DNA from 3 places in the Rhizobium sp. R339 genome. Region 3 is predicted to be linked to each of the others. Evidence: predicted binding sites of a transcription regulator. Region 3 holds the regulator's gene; each other region holds the start of a gene.
What was found. Region 3 encodes LexA, which represses DNA repair genes until DNA is damaged. Its sites were predicted from a motif close to TGTTCNNNNTGTGTTCNG; they were not measured.

Region 1: ATY76_RS24345 (DUF5680 domain-containing protein) is a predicted target of LexA. The motif match lies at 1,015-1,032, and genes of this name have one in related genera.
Region 2: ATY76_RS21815 (ATP-dependent helicase) is a predicted target of LexA. The motif match lies at 2,121-2,138, and genes of this name have one in related genera.

The regions. Positions count from the first base shown of each region.
Region 1 covers NZ_LOKV01000024.1:298,900-302,156, reverse strand. The annotation lists gene dnaE (DNA polymerase III subunit alpha) at 1-778, opposite strand, end outside; gene ATY76_RS24345 (DUF5680 domain-containing protein) at 1,269-1,733, shown strand; gene ATY76_RS24340 (ABC transporter ATP-binding protein) at 1,742-2,425, opposite strand; gene ATY76_RS24335 (lipoprotein-releasing ABC transporter permease subunit) at 2,440-3,257, opposite strand, start outside.
Region 2 covers NZ_LOKV01000023.1:519,590-522,846, reverse strand. The annotation lists tRNA gene ATY76_RS21840 (tRNA-Thr) at 1-54, shown strand, start outside; gene ATY76_RS21835 (hypothetical protein) at 209-649, opposite strand; gene ATY76_RS21830 (DUF982 domain-containing protein) at 915-1,157, shown strand; gene ATY76_RS21825 (hypothetical protein) at 1,378-1,644, opposite strand; gene ATY76_RS21820 (membrane lipoprotein lipid attachment site-containing protein) at 1,812-2,078, shown strand; gene ATY76_RS21815 (ATP-dependent helicase) at 2,185-3,257, shown strand, end outside.
Region 3 covers NZ_LOKV01000003.1:154,464-157,720, reverse strand. The annotation lists gene ATY76_RS07430 (ComEC/Rec2 family competence protein) at 1-1,280, shown strand, start outside; gene lexA (transcriptional repressor LexA) at 1,261-1,980, opposite strand; gene ATY76_RS07420 (VOC family protein) at 2,178-3,074, shown strand; gene kdsA (3-deoxy-8-phosphooctulonate synthase) at 3,071-3,257, shown strand, end outside.

The DNA of each region.
Region 1 (3,257 bases), on a different contig from region 3:
CCGGGGTCAGGCGAAAGCGGCTGTCGTCGGAAACGATGGCGTTGTGCGCGACCGCCATCAGCGCATCATGGGCATCGTAATCGTCGCGCGTCGGGAAGAAGGCCTCGTTGGTCGCCACCAGCGGCAAGTCGTGCGCATAGGCAAGCCCGACGATCTTCTGTTCATGCCGCTTGTCATAGGTGCCGTGGCGCTGCAGCTCGACATAGAGCCTGTCGCCGAAGAGGCGCTTCAGCATGAGCAGTCGAGCTTCCGCCTGGGCGGCATGGCCTTCCTTAATCGCCGCGTCGACCGGTCCGGTGAGCGCACCGGTCAGGGCGATCAGCCCCTCGGTGCCCGCCTCCTCCAGCCATGACGCGCGGATATGGATGGCCTGATTGCCCTCGCCGCCGAGATAGGCGCGACTGACGAGATCGACCAGCCGTTCGTAACCGGCCTCCGTAGCGGCGAGAAGAACGATCGACGGCAGCTTGATCAGCGCCTGCTGGCCGCCGCGCTTTTCCGTTTCCAGCCCGTCTTCCATGTCGATCGAGACCTGGCAGCCGATGATCGGCTGCAGGCCCTCGTCCATCGCCTTCTGAGAGAATTCCAGTGCGATGAACAGATTGTTGGTATCGGTTATGGCGATCGCCGGCTGGCTGTCGCCGGTCGCCTTGTAGAGGATCTTCTTGAGAGGCAGCGCGCCCTCGAGGAGCGAATAGGCGGAGTGGACCCTCAGGTGGATGAAGCCCGGCGTGCCGCCGGTCGCCTCAGCCGTAGAACCTTTTGCCGTTTCCGCCATGACATGCCTTCCCAATCACCCGAATGAATCGGACGCATTGTCGGCATTGAGGGCGATGATGTCCAGAAGAAGTCCCGCGTCCGGACCGCATGGCTGCCATGCGATCCCCTGAAAACTTTAGATGGCGATGACGATCAGCGAGAAGCTGGCAACGAACATTGCGATGGAGGTGAATGCTGCGATATCACGGATCATGTCAGTCATTTGGCTCTCCTTTACTCGTTATGTTTTTAATTTGTTCCATCTATGTTCTGATGTCAACAGGAATCTTTTCCTTCATGCTTGCGTTTGAAAAAATCCCGTGAGGCGCGTGCGAATCAGCTTTGCTCAGCCCTGGTGTGAGAGTGCCCTCGTCAACCGGCTCGGTGTCTCGACTGAAAACCGGTCCGCGCTGATCATCTGACAGCTGCGACCTCACTCGCGATTTTGTTCTTCTTATGTTCTCTCTGCCGTGTTACATGCATAACGGATGAGTCAGGGGAAGACGACAATGCTCGACACCACGATGCTGAACAACTTCATCGTAGAGGCCAAGGCCGCCACCTATGTCGGCGATGGTGTGCCTCGCCTGCCCTGCCGGCCGGGCTCTCACGATATCGGATACGAACGCGGCGACTGGCGCTATCTCGACAGCTATTTCGGCAGCACCGATTTCGCCGGACAGGAGGTGGTGTGGTTCGGCGACGAACCCGTATGGGCGATGAACTATTTCGGCTGCGTCATCGCCCCTGACCTCATCGATGGGAGCGCGGCCGGGACGGTGATCAGGGCAGCTCTCTCGGCAATGTATCGGCAAGGCCGGTTTCTCGGCGGCATGGAATTCGATCATCCGCTCGGCCGCTATATCGACCGCAGCGAAGGCGGCTGCGACCGCTTCAGCGGCCATGAATGCATCATGGTCGACGGCCGAAAATCCTATGTTCTCGATTATCGCGGCGGGCTGGTCATCCCTTGATCCCAGACTCAGAAGTCGACGATCTTCCCGTCGGAGATCGTCACGCGCCGATCCATGCGCCGGGCAAGCTCGTGGTTGTGGGTGGCGATGAGAGCTGCAAGGCCCGACTGGCGCACCAGCGCCTCCAGCGCATCGAAGACGTAGCTTGCCGTTTCCGGGTCTAGATTGCCGGTCGGCTCGTCGGCCAGAAGCAGGGTCGGCGCATTGGCGACGGCGCGGGCGATTGCGACGCGCTGCTGTTCGCCGCCGGAAAGTTCGCCAGGGCGATGGGCGCCTCGGTGGCCGATGCGCATGTAATCGAGAAGCTGGCCGGCCCGCTCTCCGGCTTCCTTCCAGGACAGCCCGGCGATCAGTTGCGGCATCATGATGTTCTCAAGTGCGGAAAATTCCGGCAGCAGGTGGTGGAACTGGTAGACGAAGCCGATTTCGCTACGGCGGATCGCGGTGCGTTTCTCATCGCTCAGGCCATCACAGGCATGGCCGTTGATGTTGACTTCACCGCCGTCGGGATGCTCCAGCAGACCGGCGATATGTAGCAGCGTCGATTTGCCGGTGCCGGAGGGAGCGACGAGAGCGACGATCTCGCCCTTCGACATCGAAAAATCCGCGCCCTTCAGGATCGGGAGCAGCGTATCGCCCTGCCCGTAATGGCGCTCGACGCCGGTAAGCTTGAGAACGACGTTGCGTTTCATGAAGGCGGCATTCCTTATTCGTAGCGCAGGGCCTGCACCGGATCGAGCCTGGAGGCGCGCCAGGCCGGGAAGATGGTCGCGATGAAAGAGAGCGTCAGTGCCATGACGACGATCGAGATCGTTTCGCTGAGATCCATCTCCGCCGGCAGCTGACTGAGGAAATAGACCTGCGGATTGAAGATTACTTCGCCCGAGACCCACGAGAAAAACTGACGGATGGATTCGATGTTGACGCAGACGAGCACGCCGAGCAGCACGCCGGCAATGGTGCCGACGATACCGATCGCCGCCCCGGTCATGAAGAAGATGCGCATGATCGCACCGGCGCTGGCGCCCATCGTGCGCAGGATGGCAATATCGCTGCCCTTGTCTTTCACTAGCATGATGAGGCCGGAGATGATGTTCAGCGCCGCCACCAGCACGATCAGCGTCAGGATCATGAACATGACGTTGCGCTCGACCTGCAGCGCCGAAAAGAAGGTCTGGTTGCGCTGGCGCCAGTCGGTCAGGTTGATCTGGCGACCTGCCGCCTCCACGACCTTGGGTTTCAGCGTGTCGATATCGTCGGGGTGATCGACGAAAAGCTCTATCGACTGCACCAACCCCTCGGCATTGAAAAAGAGCTGCGATTCTTCCAGCGGCATGAAGATGATCGAGGAATCATATTCCGACATGCCGATCTCGAAGAGGCCGGAGATTTTGTAGGACTTGACGCGCGGGCTGACGCCCATCGGCGTAATGTCACCATCCGGTGACGTCAGCGTAATCAGGTCGCCGACGCTCAGGCCGAGCTGGTTGGCCATGCCGGTACCGATCAACACTCCCTGGCCGG
Region 2 (3,257 bases), on a different contig from region 3:
AGCACACCCTTGGTAAGGGTGAGGTCGGTGGTTCAATCCCACTCGGCAGCACCAGTTTTCTCTCAGATTTCCAACATTATTTCTTGCGGACTCGGCTGGCCCCTCATCCGGCTGCCGCCACCTTCTCCCCGTGAACGGGGAGAAGGGAACAAGTTGCAACCTTTCCGCTCCTCGCAGGCTTCGCATAGGCCACGTCCCCTCGCCCCGTTTACGGGGAGAGGGTTAGGGTGAGGGGCACCCATCCGCAGGAATCGGACAGCGTTGCAGGGCAGTCGGGAATTTCGGTTACCTCGAGATAATAGGGTACGAACGGCGAAAACTGCCACAGCTCGAACACTTCTCCGGTTACCAGCTCCTCACCTGGAATTGATTTGTGAGGCCATGCAGTCGTCCCATCGAACATGCCTTCGATATACCACCGCTCAAAGTTCTCCGACCAAGCGTAGGCAGCAAGATCTATCACCGTGCCTTCACCGTACCGGCGCAGGGTAGCCCGCAGATATTCCCGCTGCATTCTTGGAACGATCTCGGTAGAAATGCGGGTCAAGAACGCCTCTTGTGGGGACGCCTCTGCGCCGTGACCGAGGCCCGGCATGGCCAGCGCCGAGCAGAGAAAAGCAGCCTGGATCCATATTCGATCGAAACCCATGTCGAGCCCTCAGCTTTCCCGCACATGGTAGTGGTGGCAGCGCGCCGGCGCCATACAACTCATGTGCGACCCGCGAAAAATTCCTTTTGGCATGCAAACGCCGACGACCACCTTCCGCAGGCTGATATTTCGTCTCATCGGCAACGAACGATTCACCATTGTTGACCGCAAAAATCTCGCTAGAATGCCTATCATGGCGGCGTCTCCCTTGAAGAATGGGAAGGCGCGGCATCTTAGTTCTGTCGAAAATCGCGGAGGAGCGTCGATGGCAACTGAAAAATGGAACGACCCGGTCAAGGTCGGTTTCGAAGACACCGACCTCAGAACCGTCAACGGGCCGTTCGATGCCCTGAAATGCCTGGCGGATCTCTGGCCGAGCGCGCGCGGGCTGCATTATATCAAGGCTCGCAGCACCTGCCGGGCAGCGCTCGACGGGCGCAAAAGCGTGGAAGAGGCGAGAGCCGAATTCCTGGCGGCGGCCGAAGAGGCGAAGCTGAAGCTGCATTAGCGGTTTAGCAGGATTTCCGGCTCTCGCTGAATAAAAGCGTGCCGGAACGATACATTGTTTAATTTTCACTTAACCCTGCATCGATGAGGTGCCGGGTTTTGGGTCAAAAGGCGTTGCACCTGACGCGGATGCTTCGATAGGAAACACCCAGCCATCATGATGATGGTGAGAGGCTCGTCACCGGAAACGCAGGCGAGCCTCGTCCGAGCCGGCCTCTATTTCAGCAGGCTGTGCCGCCCTCGCTCTCCACCTCGACATAACCGACACCGATGATGGTGCCATCCGCCGCGCGGATGAAGGACGGCAGATAGTGCGGTTCCATCTGATCGCAGGCGGGCGTTCCGGTATATTCGTTGAGGGCGATCTGATCCTTCGGCAGAGCCGAATACTCCGCGCCGGTCGTTTCCAGGGCGGCATAGGCGGAGCCGGCAAAGACGCCGCAACCTGTTATCAGGCTCGCTGCCCAGAGGCGAAGAATGAGCTGCATGGTGGTCTCCAGCATTTAGATCCGGCATGACAACCCCCAGGGCGGCGCTTTGGTTCCCTTGTCAATGCGGGGATATGAGCGCGATTCCGCACGGACGACGGGTTACCTCCTTGGCGGAAACTGTGGCTGTTTCCATATCTCACTGCAGTCAGAGAGAGATGACGACGATGAAAGTGCTTCTGTCCGCCTTGTTTGCCGTAGCATTGCTGGCCGGCTGCTCTTCGGCCGACAGCCCGGCGCTGGAACCCATTCCCGGCAGCATCACCTATGGCGGCCAGCCGCGCACGAAGCTCACCAAGTCGCCCATCGGCAGCGCCGTCTACAATCAGTTCTACAACGAGAGCGGCCAGCGCGTGGAGGAGACCTATATTCTGCAGCCGGATCGCAGCCTCAAACTGGTGCGGCGCGAGGTCGGACCGGATTTCCCCGACTGAAACTCGCTCCAGACACAGCGGCGCTTGACAGAGGCTGAAATCGCGAACATTCAAGGAACATCTAATCTTTCCCGGTGATTCTGCGGGAGCCCGACCGGACGGCTGGATGTACCTCGAAAAGCTCAATCCCCAGCAGCGCATGGCTGTAGAGCATGGCACGCTCACCGACGGCAGCCATATTGCCGGGCCGCTGCTGGTCATTGCCGGCGCCGGTTCCGGCAAGACGAACACGCTGGCGCACCGGGTCGCCCATCTCATCGTCAAAGGCGCCGATCCCCGCCGCATCCTGCTGATGACATTCTCGCGCCGGGCCGCCGCCGAGATGGCGCGGCGGGTCGAGCGCATCTGCCGCGATGTGCTGGGGCCGAATGCCGGCGTCATGGCCGACGCGCTCAACTGGTCCGGCACCTTCCACGGCATCGGCGCGCGGCTGCTGCGCGACTATAACAAGCAGATCGGCCTCGATCCCGATTTTACCATCCACGACCGCGAAGACAGCGCCGACCTGATGAACCTCATCCGGCACGATCTCGGCTTCTCCAAGACGGAAAGCCGCTTTCCGGCCAAGGGCACCTGCCTTGCCATCTATTCCAGGGCGGTGAATTCGGAGACGGCGCTCGACCTCGTGCTGCGCGACGCGTTCCCCTGGTGCGCGGCCTGGGAGAAACAGCTGCGTGAGCTTTTCGCCTGCTACGTCGAGGCCAAGCAGAGCCAGAACGTGCTCGATTACGACGACCTCCTGCTCTACTGGGCGCAGATGGTGGGCGAGAGCGTGATCGCCGAGGATATCGGCAGCCGTTTCGACCATGTGCTCGTCGACGAATACCAGGATACGAACAGGCTGCAGGCCTCGATCCTGATGGCGCTGAAGCCACAAGGCCAGGGACTGACCGTCGTCGGCGACGATGCCCAGTCGATCTATTCCTTCCGTGCGGCGACGGTGCGCAACATCCTCGATTTTCCCGCATCCTTCAGCCCGGCCGCCAATATCGTCACGCTCGACCGCAACTACCGCTCGACGCAGCCGATCCTGGCGGCGGCCAACGCCGTCATCGATCTCGCCGCGGAGCGTTTCACCAAGAACCTCTGGACCGAGCGGCAATCGGCCGAGCGGCCGCGCCTCGTCAATGTGCGCGATGAGGCTGAGCAGGCGCGCTATGTCGCCGACAAGGTTCTCGA
Region 3 (3,257 bases):
TCATGATGGCCGTGATGCTGATTGCCGTCTTCTTCGACCGGCCGTCGATCAGCCTGCGCAATGTCGCGCTGTCCGCGCTTGTCATTATCGCCATTTCGCCCTCCGAGGTGTTGGGCCCGAGCTTCCAGATGTCCTTTGCTGCGACATTGGCATTGGTTTCCGGGTATCAGATGTGGAAGGACCGGCGCGTCCGGGAAAACGCCTTTCTGAAATTGCCGATCATCAGGCCCATCGTTCCGGTGGCGGGGTTCTTCATCGGCGTCTTCCTGACCTCGCTGATCGGCGGCTTTTCGACCGCGCTGTTTTCGATCGAGCATTTTCATCGCCTGACCGCTTACGGCCTGCCGGCAAATCTCGCGACGATGCCGATCATCTCCTTCATCGTCATGCCGGCCGGGCTGCTGGCGATGCTGCTCATGCCTTTCGGCCTGGATGCCGTGCCCTGGAAGGTGGTTGGATTCGGCCTCGATCTGGTGATCGCGGTCGCAAAGACGGTTTCCGGCTGGGGCGGCGACATCGGGGTCGGACGGTTGCCCGGCTGGTACTTTGCAGTGGCTGTCGCCGGCTTCCTGCTCGTGACCCTGCTACGCACCCGGTTGCGGCATATCGGTGCTGCCGTCATTGCCGGCTCGACGCTTGTTTTGCTGCTTCTGCCGGCTCCTCGCGCCCCGGATCTGGTGATTTCGGAGGATGGCGCTCTGGTCGCGGTCGTGGAGGCGACCGCTATGGCTTCCAATCGCCCGAAGCCTTCGGATTTCATCTTCGATCAGTGGCAGCGAGCATTGGTCCTGCCCACGCATCATCCTCCGAAGATGCTGGAAGGCCCGGCGATTCCGGAAGGAGAAGATCGGCGCCTCAAGCTTTCCGCAGATCAGCAGGAGGAGGTGAGGACCGCGATGCAGGCCGCCGCAACGGGCGGCGAAACAAACCGCTTTTCCTGCGTCAAAAAGGCCTGGTGCATATCGCGGCTTGCCAGTGGAAAGGTCCTGACCGTCATCGACAATGCCGCCTATCTCGGTCCGGCCTGCGATGTGGGCAACATCGTCGTGACGTCGGTGCGGCTGCGCTTCGACCGTTGCCGCTCAGGCGCAATGCTTTTCACCGGAGAGACGCTCCGCAAGAGCGGTTCCGTCGAATTGCGCTTTACGGATGACGGTCCGCAAACCGTCACCGCATTCGGCCTGCTGTCGAGGCCATGGACGCGCCATCGCGCCTATGACTGGCGCACCGGCAATTTCGCCGAATCCGGCGTAATCGATGTCAGTGATAGCGGCGGATGAGACCGACGAGCTTGCCCTGAACCTTGACGCGATCAGGCCCGAAGATACGGGTCTCGTAAGCCGGGTTGGCCGCTTCCAGGGCGATCGATGCGCCCTTGCGGCGGAAACGCTTCAGCGTCGCTTCCTCGTCGTCGACGAGCGCGACGACAATGTCGCCGGGATTGGCGGTGCTGCCGTTGCGAATGATCACGGTGTCGCCGTCGAAGATGCCGGCATCGATCATCGAATCGCCTTTGACCTCGAGCGCATAATGCTCGCCATTGCCGAGCATATCGGCTGGAACGACGATGTCGTGGGTGTTGTTCTGGATCGCCGAGATCGGAACGCCGGCGGCGATGCGGCCCATGACCGGCACCGAAACCGAGTTGCCGTTATCGGCAACGGGCTTTGCTGGAGCGGGCGCGGCCACAGGCTGGGGCTTGCCGAGGCTGCCTTCGATGACGCTCGGCGAAAAGCCGCGCCGGGGCTGGATGCTGGGGCTGTAGGCTTCCGGAAGCTTGATGACCTCAAGGGCGCGAGCGCGATTCGGTAGGCGGCGAATGAAGCCGCGCTCCTCGAGCGCCGTGATCAGCCGGTGAATGCCGGACTTGGAAGCCAGATCCAGGGCATCCTTCATCTCGTCGAAAGACGGCGGAACGCCGGATTCCTTCATGCGCTCATGAATGAAAAGGAGAAGCTCCTGTTGTTTGCGCGTGAGCATCGACGTCAGACCCCGTGATTGAAACAAATCCAGAACAGACACTATATGTTCCATATGTGTTCCGCAAGTAGCTAAATTTCCGTAAAACTTGGCTCCAACTCGTTGAGATTTTTATTTTCATTCGCCGGATCGCCGGGCAGGCCTTGAATTGAGATGAGCACTGGCGCACATCTCTAGCTGTTTCGGGAGGGGATATCATGAACAGGCATTCCGCCAACCCGCATCCGCTGGATCACTTGGTGCTGCCCGTCGTCAATATCGATCTGGCGCGAGAGAGGCTCGGCAAGCTCGGCTTCACCGTCGCCGCCGATGCGCGCCATCCCTTCGGGACGGAGAATGCCTGCGTCTTCTTTGCCGACAAGACCTATCTGGAGCCGCTCGGGGTAGCGAGCGTCGAGGAGAGCGAGGCATCGGCGCGGAAGGGCAATGTGTTTATCGCCCGCAACCAAGCTTTCCGCTTCCGCTGCGGCGATGAGGGGCTTTCGGCGGTGGCTTTCGGCACTGCGGATGCTGGCCGAGATCATCATAACTTCGTTGGCAAGGCATCGAGCGCCGGTGAAATGCTGCAGTTCAGCCGGCCGATGACGATGCCGGATGGATCTGAAAGCATCGCCGGCTTCAAGCTCGCCTTTGCCGCTGACCTGCGCGCACCTGACTTCTTCCTCTTCAGTGTCGAGCGTATCAGTCCGCTCCCGGCAGATCGCGGCGCGCTGGAGGCGCATGCAAATGGCGTCACAGGCATTGCCGAGGTGGCGCTTAGCGCGCCGGACGCTGCGGCATTCGGAACTTTCGTCGGCCTTGCCGCGGGACAATCGGCGATCGAGAAAACCGGCTTCGGCGTGAAGATCGCGGCGTCGAATGCAAAGATCAACCTGATGACGCCGGAAGGGCTGGAAGCTTATTTTGAGATCGCCGTTTCGCACGCCGAACGCGGCCTGCGCGGGCGGGCCGTCCTCTTCAATGTCGCCGATCTTGCCGTGACAGAAGCGCATTTGGCTGCTAACGGGGTGACCTACACGCGCAAGAACAATCGCATTCTGGTGAAGCCCGCGCCCGGGCAGGGCACGCTCTTCGCCTTCGAGGAACCACGATGAGCTCCAATACGAATTCCGAAGTCAAGATCGGCGAAGGCAACGGTCAGGTCACCTTTTCCAATACCGGCCGCCTGTCGCTGATCGCCGGCCCCTGCCAGATGGAAAGCCGCGATCACGCCTTCATGGTGGCCGAGACGCTGAAGGAGCTTTGCGGCAAGCTCGGCATCGGCCTGATTTACAAGA